4 regions of the Ochrobactrum vermis genome follow, and region 3 is predicted to be linked to each of the others. Evidence: riboswitches for the same ligand, from Rfam matches in the RefSeq annotation. Region 3 holds a riboswitch; each other region holds the start of a gene.
What was found. A riboswitch is a leader RNA that binds a small molecule or an ion and turns the genes downstream of it on or off. The one in region 3 is predicted to bind cobalamin.

Region 1 (5,900 bases), 1.0 Mb from region 3:
ATGCAAGGCAGCTACAACCGTGAGCTTCTGGCGGCTGACAAGATCGAGCAGCCCGATCTGGTGCCCGATATCGAGATGGTTGGTCGGTTCGTCCAGAAGCAGTATCTGCGGCTCCTGCGCCAAGGCCCGCGCTATATGTAGACGCTGACGCTCGCCTCCGGAGAGCGTGTGCCAATAGCGGTCGGCAAGATGGGCCATATCGACATTGACCAACGCCTGGCCAACGATTGCATCGTCATCTGCTGACCACGGCGACAGCGCACCGAGATAGGGCGTCCGCCCAAGCTCAACCGCCTGACGCGCGGTAATGCGCTCTGTCGTTCCTGCCTGTTGCTCAACCAGCGCCAGTTGCCGTGCAATCTCGCGACGGCTGAAACTGTCGATAGACGCCCCACACAAGCTGACTTCGCCAATACGACATCTGCGAACGCCCGAAAGTAGAGACAGTAAACTGGTTTTCCCCGATCCGTTCGGGCCGATGATACCCAGAAACTCACCCTTCGCCACTTTCAGTGAGACATTGCGCAAGATCTCGACATTGCCGGCCGACCAGCCGACATTGCGTGCTGAAAGGATCATGACGAAGCCCTCCTTTGTCCAAGCAACAGGGCGAAGGCTGGTGCGCCGAACAAAGCCGTGATGACACCAATCGGCAAAACCTGCCCCGGAATAATGATGCGTGACAGGATGTCGGCGACAATCATGAAGATTGCTCCGATCAGTGCTGCCGCAGGCAACAGCCTGCCATGACGGACCCCGACCAACATTCGCGCGGCATGGGGAATGACGAGCCCGATGAAACCAACGGATCCGACGATGGAAACCATGACTGCCGTCATCATGGCGCTGACACCGATCAGCACCGCATAGACGCGGCGCACCGGTATACCGAGCGAAGCGGCGGATTCCGTTCCGAAAGTAAACGCATCAAGCGCACGTGCATGCCACAGGCAGATGGCAAGACCGATCAGGCAGGCGGGCAGAGCGAGCGTCACATCCGGCCAGCGCACACCAGAAAGATTGCCCAGCAACCAGAACATGATGCCGCGTGCCTGCTCAGCATTTGCGGCCTTGGTGACGATGAACGAGGTCAACGCATTAAAGAGCTGTGAACCGGCAATCCCGGCGAGGATGATTGCGCTGCTGCCGCGTCCTGCCCGCAGCGCCAGCAGGGACACCAGGCAGAAAGCAACAATAGCCCCGATGAACGCACCGAGCGATAGCGTCAGCACACCGGCACCAATGCCAAGAATGGCGACACTGACGGCCCCGGTGGAAGCGCCAGCGGAAATGCCCAGAATGTAAGGATCAGCGAGCGAATTTCGAAGCAGCGACTGAAGGATGACGCCGGATATTGCGAGCGACGCGCCGCAGCATGCCGCGATGACTGCGCGGCTGAGGCGATAACTCCAGACAATTCCTTCATCGATGGGTTCGAGCGGATATCCGGCGTTCCACAATCGGTTAGCCACGGTTTTCGCAACCACGTCGAGCGGTATCGCAGTTTCGCCTATCGCGGCTCCAAGCCAAAGGGCAAAAAGCAGCAGGACAAGCGAGAAAATGAGGAAGAACACGCCGGAGCGTGCCCTTCCCTTGTGTTTGAAGCCCGGTATCGCTGCCCGCGCCGTCACTTGTTCAGATCCGAGGCAGCTATGTCGGCGGCAAGCGTTTCGATGCCTTCGATCACGCGAAGCGAAGTGCTCATCGATTGCGCGTCCATGTCGAAGACATGCTTGTCCTCGACCGCAGGCATCAGCTTCGTCACCGAGTCGTTGTCCAGAAACTGGTGCTTGACGGCAATGTCATCTGCCGGATAGCGGCGGCGATCAAGCTTTGCGGCGACGATCATCGAAGGGTTCGATTTGGCAACCGTTTCCCATCCGACCGTTGGCCATTCTTCTTCGCTGTCGATAACATTCCTGATGCCGAGTGCGGAAAGAATATAGGCTGGCGCACCAAATTTGCCTGCTACATAAGGATCGGCATCGACCTGCGTGCTGGAGAACCAGACAACAGCGGACAGCTTCCCGTCAGCAGACCCAACCTTCTCACGTGCAGCCACTTCACGCGCCTTCAGGTCGGCGACGAGTTTCTCGCCGCGATCCTGCACATTGAAGATTTCCGCCAATTCGGTGATTTCCCGATAGACGATATCCATCTTGAACGCCGCGGTGCGAATACCGTCACCGCCGCCGGAATTGTCCTTGCCGACACAATCGGATGGCGACGTATAGGCCGGGATGCCGAGTTCCTCGAACTGTTCCGGTTTGGCGACAATACCTGTCGGGCCGATATGCCACTGGAAGTCCGCCGTCACAATATCGGGCTTTTGCGCCAAGACGCTTTCGAAGCTCGGATCGTTATCCGCGAGCCGCTTCACCTTGGCATTCACCTCCTCAAAGCCTTTGAGAACAGGGCCAAACCACACGGCCGTCCCGACAACCTTGTCGCCGAGACCAAGGCTGTAAAGGATTTCGGTACTGCTCTGGCCGACGGCAACAGCGCGACTGGGCGCTTGCTTGAACGTGACTTCGCGACCGCAATTCTTCAGCGTCAGCGGATATTGTGTTTCCGCTGCGTGTGCGGCGAGACCGCCTGCGATAAATGCAGCCGCACAGATGGCAGAACGAAACGGCATTTTGCCGAAAGCTTTCATGAAAATCCCCGAAATGATGAGCATTTCCAGCAAAAGTGGGAACCGGTTTTGCGTTCGGAAATGCGTGAGAAAAAACGGATGGAGCGGTCAAGTTGAACCGCTCATACGCGAAAGGAATCCTGTCAGACGGCAGATAAAATCCGGCACAGAAAGCGGGCAGGCATATCCGGGGACATCTCGAAATCATGCGATAACGATGGGAGAATGCGTCCTGCGACGCGGAAATCTGTCATAACCGGCTCCTGCTCCGGGCATCCCCGCCCGTGACAATGGACAACACTAGACGGCAGGTCTCCTGGCTCACGAATATCTGCTGTTCATCTGCCTTCCCGCGCTTCTCCGGCACAGTGGCATGACGCTTTGAACGTCACGAGGATGAACGGCAATCCGCTTACAGTTGCGGGGGCAGCCACGGTCTTGGCCCCTTTTCGGGTCGTCCTCACCGTGTTCCCTATTAATCCCCTTCGCTCTCGGTCGGGGAACCGTCGTTACACTATTACGTCGGCGCATCGTCGCCGTCAAGCGCATCTCGCCCGCTATTTCGGCATGTCATTTTCATGCGATTCGAAAGCCCCGTTACTTAAATTACGGCCAAACTATTGTCGCATGTGCTGGCCTATTGAATTTGTTTTCGCTAATCTCCATGTAGTTTGCTCCCGCTAGAGGAGCGGGACTTGGGGAGGTCCGCCGGAGGGCGGCATACATTCCATTTGGGAGGACATATGCGTAGATTTATTCTGGCCCTGACGTCGGTAGCGGCGTTGGCTATGGCAGGTTCTGCTTCAGCGGAAGACTACAAGGTGCTGGCACCCGCCGCTCCGGGCGGCGGCTGGGACCAGACGGCGCGCACGATGCAGAGCGCGCTTCAGGACGAGAAGATTTCCGGCAGCGTGCAGGTCATCAATGTTCCGGGCGCTGGCGGCACCATCGGCCTCGCGCAATTCGTGAATCAGAACAAGGGCGACCCGAGCCAGCTGATCGTCGGCGGCTATGTCATGGTCGGCGCTATCCTGACCAACAAATCGCCGGTCACGCTCGACGCTATCACACCGATCGCCCGCCTTACGGGCGAATATGAAGCCATCGTCGTGCCCGCTTCTTCTGACATCCAGAACCTTGGCGACCTTGCAGCGAAACTGAAAGCTGATCCGGGTTCCGTTTCGTGGGGCGGCGGCTCTGCCGGCGGCACCGATCATATTACTGCTGGCCTCTTTGCCAAGGCAGCAGGCGTCGACCCGACCAAGGTCAACTATATTGCCTTTTCCGGTGGTGGCGAAGCACTGGCTGCCATTCTCGGTAATCAGGTGACCGTCGGCATCTCCGGCTATGGCGAATTCGAAGCCCAGATCAAGGCGGGTACGCTGCGTATTATCGGCATTTCGAGCGACGAGCGCGTGGAAGGTATCGATGCACCGACCTTCAAGGAAGGTGGCGTGGACGTTTCGATCCAGAACTGGCGCATGGTGGGTGCGGCTCCGGGCATCACTGCCGAGCAGGAAGCGGCCATCAATGCCGATATCGAGAAAATGGTGAAGTCGGAATCCTGGCAGAAGGCGCTCAAGGATAAGGGCTGGGCAGACACTTATCTTGCCGGTCCGGCGTTCAAGGAGCAGCTTGCCAAAGACGTCGCTGCGACTGAAACCATTCTCAAGGAAATCGGCCTCGTCAAATGACAGGATCAGACCAGCAGGAAAAGCGCCGCCCGGAAGGGGCGGCGCCAGATTTCGCCGCTCTTGTCATCGCACTCGTCCTTGCAGCCGTCGCCATCGCCATTGCCTGGTCGACAACCTATGGCAACGACGTGACGAGCTACTCGCCGGTTGGCCCGAAAACCGTTCCCTATGTCGTTGCAGCCGGATTGTTCGGCCTTGCCGTCTGGACCGTGTTCGAAGCGCTTCGCGGCGACTTTCCCGAGCGTGAGCATCAGGAAATTGCTCCGATGGCGTGGATCATCGGCGGTCTGGCCATCCAGATGCTGACGATGAAAACCGTCGGCTTTTCCCTATCCACCGGCCTGCTTTTTGCAGCGACCGCGCGCGGCTTCGGCTACCGCAAATTCTGGATCAGCGTTCCCGTCGGCATCATCTTCGCCTTCGTGATCTGGTTCATCTTTGCGCGCGGCCTGCAGCTATCGCTGCCGTCCGGCTGGCTCGAACAATTCGTTTAGAGCATTCCCAGTTTTGACTGAAACATTGGAAATGCTCTAAGTTCTTGTTTTGTCGCATTATCCTACGCAAAACCGCTTCGCACTTTTGCTGGAAATGCTTTAAAGGCTAAGTGCCATCATGGATACTGTCGCACTTCTCGCCAACGGGCTTCTGGTTGCGCTTGAACCGTCAAACCTTCTTTATGCGCTGATCGGTGTCACGCTCGGCACAGCCGTCGGCGTGTTGCCGGGCATCGGCCCGGCGCTCACCGTCGCACTGCTCCTGCCCGTTACCTACAAACTGGACCCATCCGGCTCGCTCATCATGTTCGCGGGTATTTATTACGGAGGCATGTATGGCGGATCGACCACGTCGATCCTGCTGAATACGCCGGGCGAAAGCGCCTCCATCGTCACTGCGCTGGAGGGAAACAAAATGGCCCGGGCCGGGCGTGGCGGGCCGGCGCTTGCAACGGCGGCCATCGGCTCTTTCGTCGCCGGCCTGATCGCCACTCTGGCGCTGGCCTTCGTTGCCCCGTGGGTTGTGAAATTCGCCCTGTCCTTTGGACCGTCTGAATATTTTGCGCTCATGCTGCTGGCCTTCATGACGGTTTCTGCCGCATTCGGCGACTCCACACTTCGCGGTCTGACATCCCTGTTCATCGGTCTGGCGCTCGGTCTCGTCGGCATAGATCAGTTGACCGGTCAGGCACGTCTCGTCATGGGAACGCCAAACCTGCTTGATGGCATCAATGTCACGACATTGGCGGTTGCACTGTTTGCCATCGGCGAAACGCTGGCGGTCGTGTCGAAAAAACTCAGACCCGAAGACGAGGTCATCGCCGTCAAGGGTTCCGTCTGGATGACCAAGAATGACTGGAAGCGTTCGTGGATGCCGTGGCTTCGCGGCACCGCCATCGGCTTTCCGATTGGGGCCATGCCTGCAGGCGGCGCCGATGTGTCGAGCTTTCTTTCCTATTCGGCGGAACGGCAATTCTCAAAACATCCCGAAGAGTTCGGTAAAGGCGCTATCGAGGGTGTTGCTGGACCGGAGGCGGCCAACAACGCTTCGGCTGCCGGAACGCTCGTTCCGCTTCT
Region 2 (5,900 bases), on a different contig from region 3:
AGACGCGATGCCGAGAGTTCCGTTTCCATGTCGGCGAGGCGGAACTGCAATACCTGAAAACGATCAATTGTCTGGCCGAAGGCCTTGCGCTGGCTGCAATATTCCAGCGACTTGTCGAGTGCCGATTGCGCGCCGCCAAGCGAGCAGGCGGCAATATTGAGGCGGCCGCCATCAAGACCTGCCATCGCTATACGAAAGCCTGTTCCTTCCTCGCCGAGAAGGTTTTCAACCGGAACGCGGCAATTGTCGAAATTGACGGTTCTCGTCGGTTGCGCGTTCCAGCCCATCTTGAATTCATTGGCGCCAAAGGAAAGGCCGGGTGCATCTTTTGGCACAACGATGGTGGAAATCCCATTGGGGCCGTCCTCACCGGTACGCACCATGGTCACATAGATATCTGTAGCGCCTGCACCGGAAATGAACTGTTTGGAACCGTTGAGGACATAGTGGTCGCCATCGCGTGTGGCGCGCGTCCTGAGTGCCGCTGCATCCGAGCCGGATCCAGGTTCGGTCAGACAATAGCTGGCAAGCGATTCCATAGATGCGAGTTTTGGCAGAAGGCGCTGACGTTGCTCCTCATTGCCGTATGTATCGATCATCCATGCGGCCATGTTGTGAATGGAAACGAAAGCCGAAAATGAAGGGCATGCAGTTGCCAGAGCTTCAAAAATGAGTACCGCATCCAGCCGGTTCAACGCCGATCCGCCGACATCTTCACGCACATAGATGCCACCCATGCCGAGTGGTCCGGTCTCGCGCAGGACGTCAATCGGGAAGTGCTTGTCACGATCCCATTGCAAAGCCTGCGGGGCGACACGGTCGCTGGCGAAGGCTCGCGCCATATCCTGAATAGCAAGCTGATCTTCGTTCAGTTCGAACTGGTTCTGGCCGGCAGCATCCATGGTTTCCTCCCCGTAGTACTGCACTTCGTCACCGGACTAGATCATAACCCTGTGAGACTGCCAACGCTCCATTGGAATAATGTTGCTCACATTTGTAATAAACTGATGCGCAATTTTGCATAGACGGTGGCTGGGTGAGGTGCCGTTGCCAGCGAGTTCAGTTTAAGCTACGCAGCAGTCCATGACACGCGCAATCATGTTTCAGGGAACGGGTTCGGACGTCGGCAAAAGTGTTCTTGTTGCCGGATTATGCCGTGCTGCACGTAATCGCGGTCTCAATGTTCGCCCTTTCAAGCCGCAGAACATGTCCAACAATGCCGCGGTTAGCGACGATGGCGGGGAAATAGGTCGGGCTCAGTGGCTGCAGGCGCTGGCTTGCGGAGTGTCGTCTTCCGTCCACATGAACCCGGTGCTCTTGAAGCCGCAGACGGACATGGGCAGCCAGGTCGTCGTGCAGGGGCAAGTACGGGGCGAAGCGCGCGGGCGTTATTATCAGGAACTGAAACCGCAGCTCATGGCGGCAGTCATGGAATCTTTCGCCAAAGTTAGCGAAGGTGTGGACCTTGTGCTGGTGGAAGGTGCGGGGTCGCCGGCGGAAATCAATCTGCGTGCTGGCGATATCGCCAATATGGGATTTGCCACGCAGGCCAATGTTCCGGTCGTTCTGGTCGGTGACATAGACAGGGGTGGAGTGATCGCTTCCCTTGTCGGCACCCACACCATTCTGTCCAAGCAAGACCGCGCCATGGTTCGTGGTTTTCTCATTAATAAGTTCCGGGGTGATATTTCTCTTTTTGATGAAGGGCTAGCTGCCATTACCCAATTTACCGGCTGGCGCTCGTTTGGTGTTGTTCCGTGGCTGAAAGCGGTATCGCGACTGCCTGCCGAGGATTCGGTCGTTCTTGAGCGGGCCGCGCGCGGGGACAAGAAGTCGCTCGTGGTTGCGGTGCCGATGTTGCCACGTATCGCCAATTTCGATGATCTGGATCCGTTGAAGGCCGAACCTGATGTCGAGGTGGTGATGGTGCCGCCGGGTTCCAGCATTCCTGATGATGCAGGTCTTGTCGTTCTGCCCGGAACCAAATCAACGATCGCTGACTTGCTGGCATTTCGCGACAATGGCTGGGATCGAGAACTGGCTGCTCACGTAAGAAGGGGTGGCCATGTGCTGGGCATCTGTGGCGGGTTCCAGATGCTAGGTCGTCATATCAGCGACCCTGCCGGTATCGAGGGAAACGTGCGTGATATCGATGGGCTTGGACTTCTGGATATAAAAACACTGATGGAGCCTGAAAAAGTGGTCCGCAATGTGCGGGCAACCTCGCTTATCCATAATACACCGTTGGAAGGCTATGAGATTCATATCGGGCGTACGACTGGCCCGGACCTGGTACGCCCCTTTGCACGCATCGCTGAACACGACGACGGAGCGATATCTACGGATGGGCGCATCATGGGAACCTATCTTCATGGTGTTTTCAACACAGACGAATTCCGCCGGAGATTTCTGGAGAGCCTTGGCGTACGCACCAGCTCGGTGAACTACCGCGCTGGTGTCGAGGTCGCACTGGATGAACTCGCCGGGGAGCTGGAAGCTTGTCTCGATACTGATGCGTTGTTTAACTTGAGGTGAAAATCAGTTCCACGCTCGATACGTGTCGGCTGCGATTGACGCCGATGGGGCGAAAGCCTAGTGTTGGACCCATGCAACAGGTTTTGCCGGGACGAATCCCGGTAATACCAAAAGGGAATGCGACGGACGGACCCATGCCGGGCGTCTTTATCGCAGCCGACCCCGCGACTGTAGAGCGGAGAGGGATGAGGCAAACCGGGCAACCGGTGGCCACTGGAAGTTTGAAACTTCTGGGAAGGTAGCTTCAATCCTTACGACCCGTGAGCCAGGAGACCTGCCTGTTGCGTGAGGGCATTGAGCCCGAGCCCCATGGGAGGTTTTTCCCTGCTGCCTGCACGGAGGTTGTCATGGCTGCACGTACTCAGAATTCTGTTTCCAGCATACTCGCAATGCCGCTTGCTGCCCGTCTGGGCACGGCCGTCGTTTCACTGCTTCTTGGCGCGTTCCTGATTTATGGCGTGGGGCTTGCCCATTCCGATGCGCTGCACGATTCGGCACATGATACGCGTCATTCCTATGGTTTTCCCTGCCACTGAGCAGACGGCCGTCTTTCGGAATTGAAGTTGAGCAAGGCTCGATGGTGGACGCCATCGGCGCGAAATTGCTATTGAGGGACAGAAATGTTGATCCGTTATTTGTTGGCGACACTTGCCGCCGGTCTTCTGGCCGGGTTGCTGGTCACTCCCGCCATGTATTTGAAGACTGTGCCTTTGATCTTGCAGGCCGAAACCTACGAAGAGGCTGGCGGTGGCCACAGCCATGGTGAGGCGGAAGCCGCACCACACGATCATGGTGCCGCTGCCGCAGATGCGGAAGAAGAAGGGGCCGAACTGCCATTTGGGCGGTTGGGCAATACCATTCTTGCCAATCTTGTTGCAGGAGCCGGTTTTGCCCTCTTGCTGGGTGGTGTGGCCTTGCTTCTCGGTCGCCGTATCACGGTGCAGAATGGTGCTTATTGGGGTGTTGCGGGCTTCTTTGCGGTCGCGTTTCTGCCAGCGCTCGGCCTGTCGCCGGAACTGCCGGCAATGCCTGCGGCTGATCTGGCCGAACGTCAGCTATGGTGGATTGCTACCGTGGTGCTGAGCGGTTTGGGCCTCTATCTCATCGTGTTGCGGCAAGAGATTTGGGCAAAGATCCTCGGGCTGGTGTTGATTATGGCGCCGCATCTCTATGGTGCTCCGCATCCGGAAGATATTTCGTCGCCGATTCCATCACTTCTTGCCTCGCAATATGCAGTTGCTTCGCTGGCGACGAACCTGTTCATGTGGGCGGTGATCGGTCTCGCACTTGGCTGGTTCATCCAGCACTACGCATCATCCGAGATCAAGGGCTGATGAAAATGGCTTTGCCGGGAAAATCGGTTCTGGTTCTTGGCGGAGCCCGCTCGGGCAAGTCGTCCTATGCAGAGAAAATAGTTGAGTCCTCGAGGCTTCAGCCGCTTTATCTGGCAACCGGACGCGCCTTCGACAAGGAAATGGAAAGCCGTATTGCCATTCACCGCGACCGACGTGGTTCCGAATGGCGGACGGTGGAGGAGCCGCTTGATCTGGTCAGTGTACTCAGATTGCACACTGCCGAGGATCGGTTCGTTCTGGTCGATTGCCTGACCTTGTGGCTGACCAATCTGATGATGGCCGAACGAGATGTAACGACCGAGACCGCAAATCTTGTCGCCATATTGCCGGAACTTGCCGGACCTGTGGTTTTTGTTTCGAACGAAGTTGGGCTTGGGATCGTGCCAGAGAATCGCATGGCACGGGAATTTCGCGATCACGCGGGCTTTCTGCATCAGGCAGTGGCTGCGGTTGCGGATGAAGTTTATTTCATGGCGGCGGGATTGCCGCTCAAGATGAAGGGATAAATCGATGCAGGGACAGAAAATTCCCGCAACCGTCATCACGGGTTTTCTAGGATCGGGCAAAACGACGTTGATCCGCAACCTGCTGGAAAACGCCAATGGAAAACGCATTGCGTTGATCATCAATGAGTTCGGTGATCTCGGTGTTGATGGCGGTATTCTGAAAGGTTGTGGCATTGAGGCTTGCCGCGAGGAAGATGTGATTGAACTCAACAACGGCTGCATCTGCTGCACCGTTGCCGATGATTTCATCCCGACCATGACCAAGCTTCTGGATCGGGCTGATCGTCCCGATCATATCGTGATCGAAACCTCCGGTCTTGCCCTGCCACAGCCGCTGGTCGCGGCATTCAATTGGCCGGAAATCAAGACGCAGGTAACCGTCGACGGGGTGGTCACGGTTATCGATGCCGCCGCCGTTGCTGAGGGGCGTTTTGCCGATGATCACGACAAGGTTGATGCGCAGCGGGCAGCGGACGAATCTCTTGATCATGAAAGCCCCTTGGAAGAACTTTTTGAGGATCAGATTCACGCAGCCGACCTTATTGTTCTCAACAAGGCCGATCTGATCGACGCTACGAGCCTTGACGGCGTGAAGGCCGATGTTGCGGAGCGCTCCTCGCGCCGCGTCAATATGGTGCCTGCAAGCTTTGGCAAGCTCGGAGCCGATGTTCTGCTTGGTCTCGGTGTCGGTACCGAAGATGACATTGCCAATCGCAAGTCTCACCATGAAATCCATCATGCCGATGGGCACGAGCATGATCACGATGAGTTCGAGAGCTTTGTCGTCGAAGCCGGCTCCGTTTCGGACCCGAAAGCCTTTGCCGAAAAGCTGAAGACCGTTATCGCTGACCATGATGTTCTGCGTCTTAAGGGCTTTGTCGATGTGCCGGGTAAGCCGATGCGTCTGGTGGTGCAGGCTGTCGGCCCACGTATCGAGCATTATTTCGACCGCCCGTGGAACAAGGATGAAACGCGCTCGACGCGTCTTGTTGTTATCGGTCTGCATGAGATCGATGAAGACGCGATCACCAAGGCCGTGAAAGACGCAGTTGTGTAATGCATCTTCTACTCGCCCAGAAAGGAACAATCAGTGACGGCAACGAGGCCGTCGATCTCGGCCAGACGCCGGGAGAGATATTGTTCCTTTCCGCCGCTGATACCGAACTGGCCAGTGTGGCGCAGGCGCATAAGCTTGCGCCAGACCTGCCGGGTCTACGGTTGGCCAATTTCCTGAGCCTTACCCATCCCATGTCGGTGGACGCCTATGTTGAGCGCACTGCCAGATATGCCAGGCTTATCGTGGTGCGTATCATTGGCGGTGAGACATACTGGCCTTACGGGCTGGAAGCGCTGCATGCATGTGCCGCCAATCACGACATCAAGATTGTTGTGTTGCCGGGAGACGACAAGCCGGATCTTGGACTGGAGCGGTTTTCGACGGTCTCCGCTCGTGAGCGGAATGATCTCTGGCAGTATCTGATCGAAGGTGGCGCGGCGAATACCG
Region 3 (5,900 bases):
ACCGCATTTTTCAGGTCGCGCCAGTCGTCCTGTGTCGGGACCGCAATGCCTGCCTTTTCGAAGATTTCGCGAACCTTTTCGGTCGCCGGCTCCCAGATCTGATCGGTGTATTTGTCGAAATATTCCCCTGATGCATATTTGGATTTCTCGAAACCTTTGAAGGATTTTCCCATCTCCACCGCGATCCGGTTCGATGCGCGGACCGCATGATAGGTCACTGTGTAGAAGTAGATGTTCGTGAAATCGACACCTTCGTCCGAACCATAGTAAATCCGCTCGCGGGCAAGATACCCATGCAGGTTCATCTGGCCGAGGCCGATGGCATGGCTTTCATCATTGCCTCGGGCGACCGATGGCACGGAACCGATGTGGCTCATGTCGGAAACGGCGGTAAGGGCGCGAATGGAAGCCGCGATGGTCTTGCCGAAATCAGGTGAGTCCATCGCTGCCGCAATATTGAGCGAACCCAGATTGCACGAAATATCCTTGCCTAGATGATCATAGGTCAGGTCCTCACCGAAGATGCTCGCCTCGCTCACCTGGAGGATTTCCGAACAAAGGTTGCTCATTGTGATGCGTCCGTCGATCGGATTGGCGCGGTTCACCGTGTCCTCAAACATGATGTAGGGGTAGCCGGATTCGAACTGGATTTCGGCCAGCACCTGAAAGAACTCGCGCGCGCTGATCTTTTTCTTAGTAATCCGCGCATCGTTGACCATTTCGCGATATTTTTCGGTGACCGAAATCTCTGTGAGAGGCACGCCGTAAACCCGTTCAACATCATAGGGCGAGAAGAGATACATATCCTCGTTGTTCTTCGCCAGCTCGAAGGTAATGTCCGGTATGACCACACCGAGAGACAACGTCTTGATGCGGATTTTCTCGTCTGCATTTTCGCGTTTCGTATCGAGAAATCGCATGATATCCGGGTGATGTGCGTTCAGATAGACGGCGCCAGCGCCCTGCCGTGCTCCAAGTTGATTGGCGTAGGAAAAGGAATCCTCCAGAAGTTTCATCACCGGAATGATACCGGATGACTGGTTCTGAATCTGCTTGATGGGTGCGCCCGCCTCGCGGATATTGGTGAGGCTCAGTGCCACGCCGCCGCCACGCTTCGACAATTGCAAGGCCGAATTGATGGAGCGCCCGATGGACTCCATGTTGTCCTCGACCCGCAGCAGAAAGCAGGAAACGAGTTCACCGCGCTGCTTCTTGCCCGCATTGAGAAAGGTCGGCGTCGCAGGCTGATAGCGGCCCGAAATAATCTCATCGACGAGATCGCGCGCAAGCTGTTCGCTGCCGCGCGCAAGCGCCAGCGCCACCATGCAGACACGGTCTTCATAGCGTTCGAGATAGCGCTTTCCATCGAAGGTTTTCAGCGTGTAGCTGGTGTAATATTTGAACGCGCCCAGAAATGTCGGAAAACGAAATTTCTTCGCATAGGCTTCGTCGAAAAGGTCACGCACAAAGTTGAAGGAATATTGATCCAGCACCTCCTGTTCGTAATACCCCTCCATCACCAGATAATCGAGCTTTTCCCGCAGGTTATGGAAAAAGACAGTGTTCTGGTTCACGTGCTGGAGGAAATACTGGCGCGCGGCCTGCCGGTCCCGCTCAAGCTGGATTTTGCCCTCGTCATCATAGAGGTTCAGCATTGCGTTGAGCGCGTGATAATCCAGCCCATCAGAGGATTTTGACGGTTTGCTTGTGTTGGAAGTTGCCGCTTGTGGCGCATCCTGTGCCACCGGTCGTGCTTCGCGGTCCCGGATCAGGGTCGTGTCTGCCGTGTCCAAAATCGTTCCATCCCGTTTTTGACATTGCCGATGTCTTCATCAGTTCCCAAAAGCTCGAAGCGGTAGAGAAAGGGAACCTGACATTTGGCGGAGATAATGTTGCCGGCGATACAGAAGGCTTCGCCGAAATTGCTGTTCCCCGCGGCAATTACGCCGCGGATAAAGGAGCGATTGCTCTCGTCGTTGAGGAAGCGGATCACCGGCTTGGGAACAGCGCCCTTGGAACCGCCGCCGCCATAAGTCGGGGTGACGAGCACGAATGGCTCGCGCACCTGCAATCCCCCCGAGCCGTCCGTCGGGATGCGGTTCGACCGCATTGCGAGCCGTTCAACAAACCGGTGCGTATTCTCCGACCGGCTGGAGAAATAGACGATCAGGCTCATGACGCCGCTGCCTTCAGGCGAGAGCGCTGATCATATCGGGTCGGAACCCCGCCCAATGGGATTCCCCGGCGACAACCACCGGCACCTGACGATAGCCCATCCCTTGAACGAGATCGAAAGCGCCGGCATTGGCGGAGATATCGATAACTTCATACTCGATACCCTGGCGATCGAGGGCACGCGTGGTCGCGGTGCACTGGACACAGGCAGGCTTGCTGTAAACGGTGACGTTCATTTCTTCCTCACTGGTTGGGAGACGCAAAGATCCGTTCGCGCATCGCAGGATGCGCGTCAAAAAGCACAAGATAGGAAATCGGTCAGCCGCCAAGATGGGTAGCCTGACCGCAACAAACTATGCCTCGTAGGGAGGACCGGAACCGGAACTGAATAGACTGGACATGGACTTCACCCCGAAGCTATGAGCGGGAAGTTCGGGGCAGCAATCGGCAAGGCAATAGCTTGCCACACAAGATTGCGCGCCAACCGGACACCCCGCCCGTGGACGTACTCGTTCAAGGCAGGTCTCCTGGCTCACGGATCAACGTTTCTGTCCGCCTTCCCAGCCGAAGCCAGTGACATGATGAACAGAACTCTCCGCTTACAGTTGCGGGGGCAGCTCCGGCATTGCCGCATCCGTCATGGATGAAACGCACCGGATTCCCGTCTTAGCTTTCGACTCAACGAATCGAAAGAACCTAGAACACTATATATAGTAGTCGAAGTTAAAAACTCGTCAACAGGTAGATTGAATCAACGTGCAACATCATAGCTGGGACTATCGCAGCCTTAATTTGCAGGTCTGATTGGCTTCGGCCTGAATTCCGGCTTGATGGCCTTCAGGGCCATGCGGTCGACCATCGCAGGAGCGATGAGTTTAAGCCAGCGTCCGAATCGCATCTGGCGGGTCATCAGCACTTCACGCTTGCGCGCGTGGGCACCTTCCAGCATCAGCCGCACCGCTTCGTCGACTGGCATCATGCCATCTTCGCGTACGCCGCTTGTTCCCAGCGCGCCGCCGCTCGCACTGTAGCCCACCTTGCGAATATCGGTCTTGACGACACCTGGATAGACGATTGTGACGGATATGCCGCTCGGTTCCAGTTCGGAGCGAAGTGCTTCACAGAAGCCGGATAGAGCGAACTTCGTTCCGCTATAGGCGGTACGCCCCGGAACGCCGATCAGGCCAGCGACGGATGACACCGCCACGATCCGCCCCTTGCTTGCGGCAAGATGGGGAAGTGCTGCATGAATGGGCCAGATGCTGCCCCAATAGTTTAACTCCATCAGCTCATGCATCCAGTTGAGATCATCCGGTTTGATCTCGGCGAAATTAGCATGTGCCGACATACCCGCATTCACGATCAGCGTATCGATGCGACCGAAAGCGGAAGCCGCGTTCTCGATTAGACCGATGCAGGCGGAACGATCTTTCACATCGGTCGGCACCACAAGAACTGAACTGCCCAACTGCCGTAACTCTGTGGCCAGATTTTCCAGCTTTTCGACATTGCGTGCCGCGAGCACAAGAGCAGCGTTGGCACGGTCGCGCCGGGCGATTTGCCGTGCGGCTTCAGCACCTATACCGTCCGATGCTCCTGTTATGATCGTCACGTCCATGCCAGGCCCTCCCTGCCTATCGATAAGGCAAGCAGGGTACAGGCGGGACAATCCGCGCGTCCAGCAGTTTAAAATCTGCGCGATAGAATGGTGGCGATGCCCAGACCGTCGATCCGCGATACGTGTTATTGCTGGTGCGAGGGACGCGCCTCCCCCATGAGGCACTGCCATCAGACGCGACGCGGCAAGTTATTTTGAATGAACTATTCACAAAGTCGTGTGGCGCCCGCCCAATAACTGGTAAACATTTTCAACCACTTATGTTCTGGCGCACCTCGCCAGTCGGCTTTCAAGGGTTGAATTCAGCATCTTAGCCGAAGGGAGAAATTGACAGTTCAGCGCCTTATCCTGTATCGATCGTTCAGTTTTGAACATTGTTCAGTATATTGAACAAATGAAAGCTTCTCCCAAGGCTTTCCATTCGGAACTGCCGATGCATCGGCTGCATCGGAAAATTACGGACACGTTTCCTTCCCAAGACAGAAGCGTTTCCGGAATAAGCCCCAGCGTTGTGTGCCGGTGAGGAATTCAGACACCTCGGCGCTGGTAAAAGTGATAAGGGTGGAATGATGACAACAGAGATCAAGCCATTTTCGTTCGATACCGTCGGCTCGATGCTCGTCGAATGGAGCGCTGCAAAGCGCCTCGGCGAAATCCTCGGCGAACGGTTTTCCGAACGCAAGATTCTGATTGTGACGGACAAGGGGCTGCACAAGGCCGGTGTCCTCGACCATGCACTGGCCTCGCTGGAAAAAGCAGGCTTCGGCATCAGCGTTTTCGATGATGTGGTGGCCGACCCACCGGAATCCGTGCTGTTTTCCTGCGTCGAACAGGCAAAGGCCGCCGGTTGCGATATCGTGCTCGGTCTGGGCGGCGGCTCCTCCATGGATATCGCCAAGCTTGCAGCCGTACTGCTTGTCTCCGAACAGGAACTCTCGGAACTTTACGGTATCGGCAAAGTACAGGGTAGCCGCCTGCCGCTGATCCAGATCCCGACTACGGCTGGAACCGGGTCGGAAGTCACCAACATCACCATTCTGACCACCGGTGAGACCACGAAGATGGGTGTCGTTGCCCGTCAGCTCTACGCCGATTTCGTTATCCTCGATGCGGAACTGACCTGCGGCCTGCCTGCACTTCATACGGCCGCGACCGGTATCGACGCCATGGTCCATGCGATTGAGGCCTATACGAGCCGGATCAAGAAGAACCCGCTGTCCGACGCGTTTGCCCGCGAGGCCCTGAAACTTCTTTCCGCCAATCTGATTGCGGCCTGCGAAAACGGCAATGACCGTCATGCCCGCGAGGCCATGCTGCTCGGCGCCAACTATGCCGGTCAGGCTTTTTCCAACTCGCCTGTCGGTGCTGTTCACGCGCTGGCTTATCCGCTTGGCGGTCACTACCATGTACCGCACGGCCTTTCCAATGCGCTGATGCTGGGACCTGTGCTGCGTTACAACATGGCGGGCGCGGCCAAGCTTTATGCAGAGCTTGCCGATCTGCTGCTGGAGAAATCCGAAGGCACAACGGAAGAACGCTCGGCAGCCTTCGTCACCTATATGGAAGCGTTGATGAACGAGTCCGGCGCACCGCGCCGCCTGCGTGATGTCGGCGTGACGGAAGACAGCCTTGAAATGCTGGCACGCGACGCGATGCTGCAAACGCGGCTTCTGGGCAACAACCCGGTCGATGTGACCGAGGCGGACGCACTGGCGCTTTATCGCGAAGCTTTCTGATCAAATAACAAACTGACGGACCGGGCGCCGGGGAAGTGAGCTGACAGCCACTTCTCCGCGGCTTGGCTCTATGTCTGCGGAGAATAAATTGAGCACTGAACGTATCGACGGTCAGGAGCAGCCATATTGGCCTGCCGGACCGTTTAAAATCCGCCTGCCCTTTGTTCACTACAAATTCGAATGGCCCGATTATTTTCAAGGCCTGTTGATGTGTGCAGTGGACCTGTCCGCCATCCCTCTCATGACTGAACTCCTTGGCATGCCTTTCGAAGTGGCCCTTGCCGTGGTCGTCCTGAACGGATTGTTCTATCTGACGCACCATTTGCTTGGCGATCCCGTCGTTCCGGGCTGGATCACGCCTGCCATTCCGC
Region 4 (5,900 bases), on a different contig from region 3:
GTCATGTCGGATACATGTCACAGGCATTTTCGCTCTATTCGGAATTGACCGTCCGCCAAAATCTGGAACTTCACGCCAAACTGTTCGATATGGCGCAGGATCTGACCGAACGCCGCATCAAGGAGCTGACCGAACGCTTTGATCTCACAGAGGTTGTGGACTCCTTGCCCGACGCCTTGCCGCTTGGTATTCGCCAGCGCCTGTCGCTGGCCGTGGCTCTGATTCACTCGCCTGATATTCTCATTCTTGATGAGCCGACATCGGGTGTCGACCCGGTCGCTCGGGATGCGTTCTGGCAAATTCTCGCCGATCTGTCCCGCAAAGATAACGTTACGATCTTCGTTTCTACCCATTTCATGAATGAAGCGGAACTTTGCGACCGGATTTCGCTGATGCATGCCGGCAAGGTGCTGATAAGCGATACGCCGAAGGCGATTACCGAAAGTCGCCACGCCGAAACCCTCGAGGAGGCTTTCGTCGCCTATCTTCAGGATGCAATCGGCGAGGCCGAACGGTCGGCGCCATCGCCTGCGGTTCTCCCAGAACAAACGGCAGAGGCAAGCGAAACACACACAAAGAAAACGCCAGGCTGGTTGCCGGACTTGCGGCGGATGCTGGCCTATACCCGGCGCGAGGCTCTGGAACTGAAGCGTGACCCGATCCGGGCAACGCTCGCTATTCTCGGTAGTGTCATCCTGATGTTCGTCATTGGCTATGGCATCAATATGGATGTCGAGGATCTGAAATTTGCTGTGCTCGATCGTGACGATACGACGATCAGCCGTGACTATACGCAGCAGATTGCGGGTTCGCGCTATTTTTCCGAACAGGCTCCGATAACCGACTACAACGATCTTGACAGACGGATGCGTGATGGCGAGATCAGTCTGGCTATTGAGATACCGCCGAATTTCGGCGCAGATCTTATGCGTGGACGTCCGGTAGAAGTAGCTGCCTGGATTGACGGCGCGATGCCCACCCGTGCAGAGACGATCAAAGGCTATGTTCAGGGCATGCATGCCAACTGGCTGACGCAGAAAGCCCGCGAGCTTTATGGCAGTGCGGCGAATGTCGGCAGTTTCAATCTGGAGATACGCTACCGCTATAACCCCGACGTGCAAAGCCTTGTGGCTATGGTGCCGGCTGTCATTCCGTTGCTGCTGCTCATGATTCCCGCAATGCTGGCGGTGCTGAGCGTGGTTCGCGAAAAGGAGCTGGGATCGATCATCAATTTTTACGTGACGCCGGTGACGAAATTCGAGTTTCTGTTCGGCAAGCAATTGCCCTATATCGGGCTGGCATTTCTTAATTTCCTGATGCTGACAGCCTTTGCGGTGTTTATTTTCCGGGTGCCGTTTACGGGAAGCTTTCCTACTTATGCGCTGGCGGCGCTGCTCTATGTGACGATCGCGACCGGCATGGGACTGGTTCTGTCCACTTTCATGAACAGCCAGATCGCAGCAATCTTCGGAACGGCACTTCTAACGCTCATTCCGGCTGTACAGTACTCCGGTATCATTGACCCTGTGTCGTCGCTGCAAGGGGCGGGCGCCTTTATAGGCAAAATCTATCCCGCCACCTATTTTGTGACGATCTCGCGTGGAGTTTTTTCCAAGGCGCTGGGGTTTGCCGATCTTGCAAGTTCGTTTTTACCCTTGCTGATCGCGGTGCCGGTGCTCATGGCGCTTGCGATTGCTCTTCTCAAGAAACAGGCGAGCTAAGATGCGGATATCCAACATATTCCAGCTTGGCGTGAAGGAATTGCGCGGTCTCGCGCGTGATCCGATGCTGCTGATCCTGATCGTTTATGCCTTTACGCTTGCGATCTATACGGCATCAAAGGCAATGCCTGAAACTCTCAACAATGCGGCAATAGCGATTGTCGACGAAGATCAATCGCCGGTTTCCAGCCGGATAACGACGGCATTCTATCCGCCATATTTCGTGCCTCCGAAGCTGATTTCGTCCTACGAAATGGATGCCCGGATGGATGAAGGGCTCGATACGTTTGCGTTGAACATACCGCCGAATTTCCAGCGTGATCTTCTGGCAGGCCGTTCGCCGACAATCCAGCTCAATGTTGATGCAACCCGGATGAGCCAGGCCTTTACCGGGGGCGGTTATGTGCAGTCGATTGTGTCGAGTGAGGTGAGCGAATTTCTCAATCGCTATCGCGGTAGCGCACAAGCGCCTGTCGAACTCAATCTCAGAGCGAGATTCAATCAGGATCTGAACAAGGGCTGGTTCGGTGCAATCAATAACGTGATTTCATCGGTTACGATGCTGTCGATCATCCTGACAGGTGCAGCCCTCATTCGAGAACGCGAACATGGAACCATAGAACATCTGCTGGTGATGCCGGTAACGCCGGTTGAAATCATGGTCAGCAAGATATGGTCCATGGGGCTCGTCGTGCTGGTTGCTTCGGCTTTTGCGCTGGTCTTCGTGGTGCAAGGGCTACTTGCCGTACCGATCTATGGGTCGGTATCGCTGTTTCTGGTTGGTGCAGCACTCCAGCTTTTTGCAACGACTAGCCTTGGTATCTTTCTGGCAACGGCGGCTGGTTCCATGCCGCAGTTCGGAATGCTGCTGATGCTGGTGCTTCTGCCGTTGCAGGTGCTTTCAGGTGGAACAACGCCCCGTGAAAGCATGCCCGAGATCATCCAGACAATCATGCTGGCCGCACCGAATACGCATTTCGTCATATTGGCGCAATCTATCCTGTTTCGCGGAGCAGGGCTGGGCGTCGTCTGGCCGCAATTTATGGCACTGATCGTCATTGGTTCTGTGCTGTTCTATTTCGCGCTGCAGCGTTTCCGTGCATTTCTGCGATAGGAAAAACCTTTGAAATCATGAGGCTGAATCCATTCCTTGCGAATGTGATTCAGTTTTCTCTGCGGGATAGCGCTTTAGTAGAGTTGCGAATCCTTAACCATGTTGCTATCGCATTCATCAGGAAACGGTTCCGCTGTTCAGGCGGATGAAAAGGGAACACGGTGAAGCCATTCCGGCTGATGCCGCGACTGCCCCCGCAACTGTAACCGGAGAGCGATCTTCCATAACCGTGCGAGCGGTGAAAGCCACTGAGAGCATTCGATGCACTCGGGAAGGCGGAGGGAAAGCGATGACCCGGAAGTCAGGAGACCTGCCGTATCCGGTCACCTATGCATGGACACGGGGTGTGTTCAGGCGCGGCTGCCCGTGGCGGTGACATTGTTGCAATGTTGCCGTCGGGAAGAAGGGCGTTTAACGCCGCCATTGCTTCAACCTGCGGTGAGAGGAAATGCCGTTTATCGGTCTCCGGTTCGGCGGGTTGAGGGAAAATGCACCTTTTAAAATCATCGGTTCTGCTCGTATCGGCCAGCGTTCTTGCGCTGCCGTCCACGACGGTTGCTCAAAGTCTGCCAGATGGCGATGGCAGCGTGGTCCTTGATACAATCGTGGTCACGCCATTGCGTCGCGCATCTTCGCTGCAGCGCTCGACCTCGTCGGTGACTGTCATCGATTCAGCGGACATCGAGCGGTCGGCTGCTTCCGATCTGCAGTCGCTGCTGAAGTCCTATAGCGGTATTTCCATAAAGGCGAATGGTGGGCAGGGTTCTTCCGCCGGAATTTTTATTCGTGGAATGTCTTCTGATCAAACAGTCGTTCTGGTCAATGGCGTGCGTACGGCGTCGGCAACGAATGGCTCGACCGCGCTTTCCAATATTCCTCTAACCTCTATCGAGCGCATTGAAATCGCCAAGGGGGCTCATTCTGCACAATATGGGGCTGATGCCATGGGCGGGGTGGTCAACATCATTACGAAACAGGGCGGAGCCTGTGGTGAGCGTTCCTGGTGCGGCAGTCTCTCTACTGGCGTCAGCCATCCTTGGGGAGGATATGCTTCGGGGTCCATTCAGGGACGCAGCAACGCCGGTGTCGACTATGCTTTTGGCGCAGCTATAACCGGTACGCAAGGGTATGATTTCACTACGCCTGAAGCCTATGGGCATGAACCGGATCGCGACGGGTTTTTGCAGGGCTCTTTCAACTTTGCCCTGTCGAAGGATTTCGACTGGGGTAAAATCTATGCGGACGGTCTCTTCAGCCGGGGGCGCAACCAGTATGACGCCAAAGCGCCGTCACCGGATCAGGCTGACAGCACAGCATTTACGGGCAAGATCGGAACGCGCGTCGATCATACGGCGGATAGGTCGTCCACGCTGGAGTTCAGCGCCGGCATCGACAGCAGCCGTAACTTCCGCAAGGGCGTGAGTAGATCCGATCGGTTTGAAACCAAGCGTTATGGTGTCTTTGCCTCGACCGAAAAGAGTTTCGATACGGGCAAGGTCAGTCACACCGTGACCGCTGGCGTGGAAGCCTATCGCGAGGAGATCAACACCACCGTTTCGTATGGTGAAAACAGCCGCGATCTGGCGGCCATATTCGGACAGTATTCGCTCGAATACGAGGCGCTGCGTTTCGATGGCGGGCTGCGTTATGACCACAATAGCCAATTTGGCGATGTCGCCACCTATAATCTTGGTGTGAGCTATGAAATCCTGCCCGATCTGGTGCTGCGGTCTTCTTACGCTACCGGTTTCCGCGCGCCTACGTTCAATGATCTCTACTATCCCTTGTCGGGAAATCCGGATCTGAAACCCGAGAAATCGGGCTCTTATGAACTGGGATTGAATTGGCGGATAAGTTCCGGCACCAGTCTGGATATGGCATTCTACGACACCCGGTTAAGGCAGGGTATTAGCTGGAGAGAGGACGAGCAAACACATCTGTGGTTGCCAGTAAACGTTGATCGAGCTCACATAACTGGGTTTGAAGCGACGCTTGATCACCGCTTCAACGAACAGTGGGGTGTCAAAGGTTTAGTGGACCTTAAACGGCCTATTGATGAAGCCACAGGAAACGATCTTCCCTATCGCGAACGTTTCAAGGCCGCAGCTGAGGTCAATTTCACACCAATTGAGAAGCTCGATCTTACCGCAAGATTGATCTATGGCGGTTCGCGCTATGCTGATGCTGCTAACAAAAAGAAACTTGGCGACTATGTGACGGCTGATTTCGTCGCGCTCTATTCCATCGACAAGCAATCGCAATTGAAGTTCTCTGTCGAGAACATCTTTGACAAGGATTATCAGACCAGCTCTGGCTATATTGCACCGGGACGCACCATCAATATCGGGTTGACCCGGAATTTCTGAGGCTGAACAGAGAATGAAAAGGGCATCCGTACAATGGATCACCAGCTTCTGCCTTGCGGTTGGGCTGGCCCTTTTTGTTCGAAATTCAGCAGACGCAGCGGAAATCCCCCAACGGGTCGTTTCCATCAATGTATGTACCGATCAGCTCGCATTGCTACTGGCAGACAAGGGGCAGTTGCAGTCGGTTTCCTATCTGTCGCTGGACCCGGAACTGTCCGTCATGGCTGCTAAAGCCCGTAAGGTTCCGGTCAACCATGTGCAGGCAGAGGAAGTTTTTCTGATGAAACCTGATCTTGTGCTGGCGGGAACATTCTCGTCGAGGGCAACGGTGGGGCTGTTGCGCAGACTGGGTGTCCGTGTGGAAGAGTTCGCACCCGCCCGTTCGTTCAACGATATAGAAGCCCATCTGCGGCGCATGGGTGAGTTGCTTGGAAGACAGGCGGAAGCGAACTGGGAAGTCGATCAAATGAAAGCTGCTTTGGCGGCAATTCGGCCTCCGTCCCGCCGCAAGACGGTCGCGCTTTATTTTGCCAACAGTTACACATCTGGCCGGGGAACGCTGGTCGATCAGGCTGTACGCCTTGCCGGACTTGATAATCTGGCCGATAGGGTGGGCGTCAGTGGTTCCGCTCCGTTACCCTTGGAAAAGCTGCTGCTCGAAAAGCCGGATATTCTGGTGCGCAGTTCAAGAGATCGTGC

Region 1: another riboswitch for cobalamin. It lies ahead of CQZ93_RS18445 (ABC transporter substrate-binding protein); the one in region 3 lies ahead of nrdH (glutaredoxin-like protein NrdH).
Region 2: another riboswitch for cobalamin. It lies ahead of CQZ93_RS08335 (CbtB domain-containing protein); the one in region 3 lies ahead of nrdH (glutaredoxin-like protein NrdH).
Region 4: another riboswitch for cobalamin. It lies ahead of CQZ93_RS08545 (TonB-dependent receptor domain-containing protein); the one in region 3 lies ahead of nrdH (glutaredoxin-like protein NrdH).

Annotation. Positions count from the first base shown of each region.
Region 1 is NZ_PCOC01000002.1:878,964-884,863, reverse strand. It holds gene CQZ93_RS18455 (ABC transporter ATP-binding protein) at 1-579, opposite strand, end outside; gene CQZ93_RS18450 (FecCD family ABC transporter permease) at 576-1,631, opposite strand; gene CQZ93_RS18445 (ABC transporter substrate-binding protein) at 1,628-2,656, opposite strand; cobalamin riboswitch at 2,925-3,158, opposite strand; gene CQZ93_RS18440 (Bug family tripartite tricarboxylate transporter substrate binding protein) at 3,379-4,329, shown strand; gene CQZ93_RS18435 (tripartite tricarboxylate transporter TctB family protein) at 4,326-4,823, shown strand; gene CQZ93_RS18430 (tripartite tricarboxylate transporter permease) at 4,942-5,900, shown strand, end outside.
Region 2 is NZ_PCOC01000001.1:1,668,883-1,674,782, reverse strand. It holds gene CQZ93_RS08345 (isobutyryl-CoA dehydrogenase) at 1-902, opposite strand, end outside; gene CQZ93_RS08340 (cobyric acid synthase) at 1,084-2,535, shown strand; cobalamin riboswitch at 2,597-2,831, shown strand; gene CQZ93_RS08335 (CbtB domain-containing protein) at 2,883-3,071, shown strand; gene CQZ93_RS08330 (CbtA family protein) at 3,156-3,869, shown strand; gene cobU (bifunctional adenosylcobinamide kinase/adenosylcobinamide-phosphate guanylyltransferase) at 3,875-4,396, shown strand; gene cobW (cobalamin biosynthesis protein CobW) at 4,401-5,453, shown strand; gene cobN (cobaltochelatase subunit CobN) at 5,453-5,900, shown strand, end outside.
Region 3 is NZ_PCOC01000002.1:1,876,545-1,882,444, forward strand. It holds gene nrdE (class 1b ribonucleoside-diphosphate reductase subunit alpha) at 1-1,793, opposite strand, end outside; gene nrdI (class Ib ribonucleoside-diphosphate reductase assembly flavoprotein NrdI) at 1,769-2,176, opposite strand; gene nrdH (glutaredoxin-like protein NrdH) at 2,190-2,411, opposite strand; cobalamin riboswitch at 2,676-2,890, opposite strand; gene CQZ93_RS23000 (SDR family oxidoreductase) at 2,963-3,793, opposite strand; gene CQZ93_RS23005 (iron-containing alcohol dehydrogenase) at 4,360-5,529, shown strand; gene CQZ93_RS23010 (hypothetical protein) at 5,618-5,900, shown strand, end outside.
Region 4 is NZ_PCOC01000001.1:1,718,721-1,724,620, reverse strand. It holds gene rbbA (ribosome-associated ATPase/putative transporter RbbA) at 1-1,721, shown strand, start outside; gene CQZ93_RS08550 (ABC transporter permease) at 1,723-2,835, shown strand; cobalamin riboswitch at 2,944-3,167, shown strand; gene CQZ93_RS08545 (TonB-dependent receptor domain-containing protein) at 3,324-5,201, shown strand; gene CQZ93_RS08540 (ABC transporter substrate-binding protein) at 5,215-5,900, shown strand, end outside.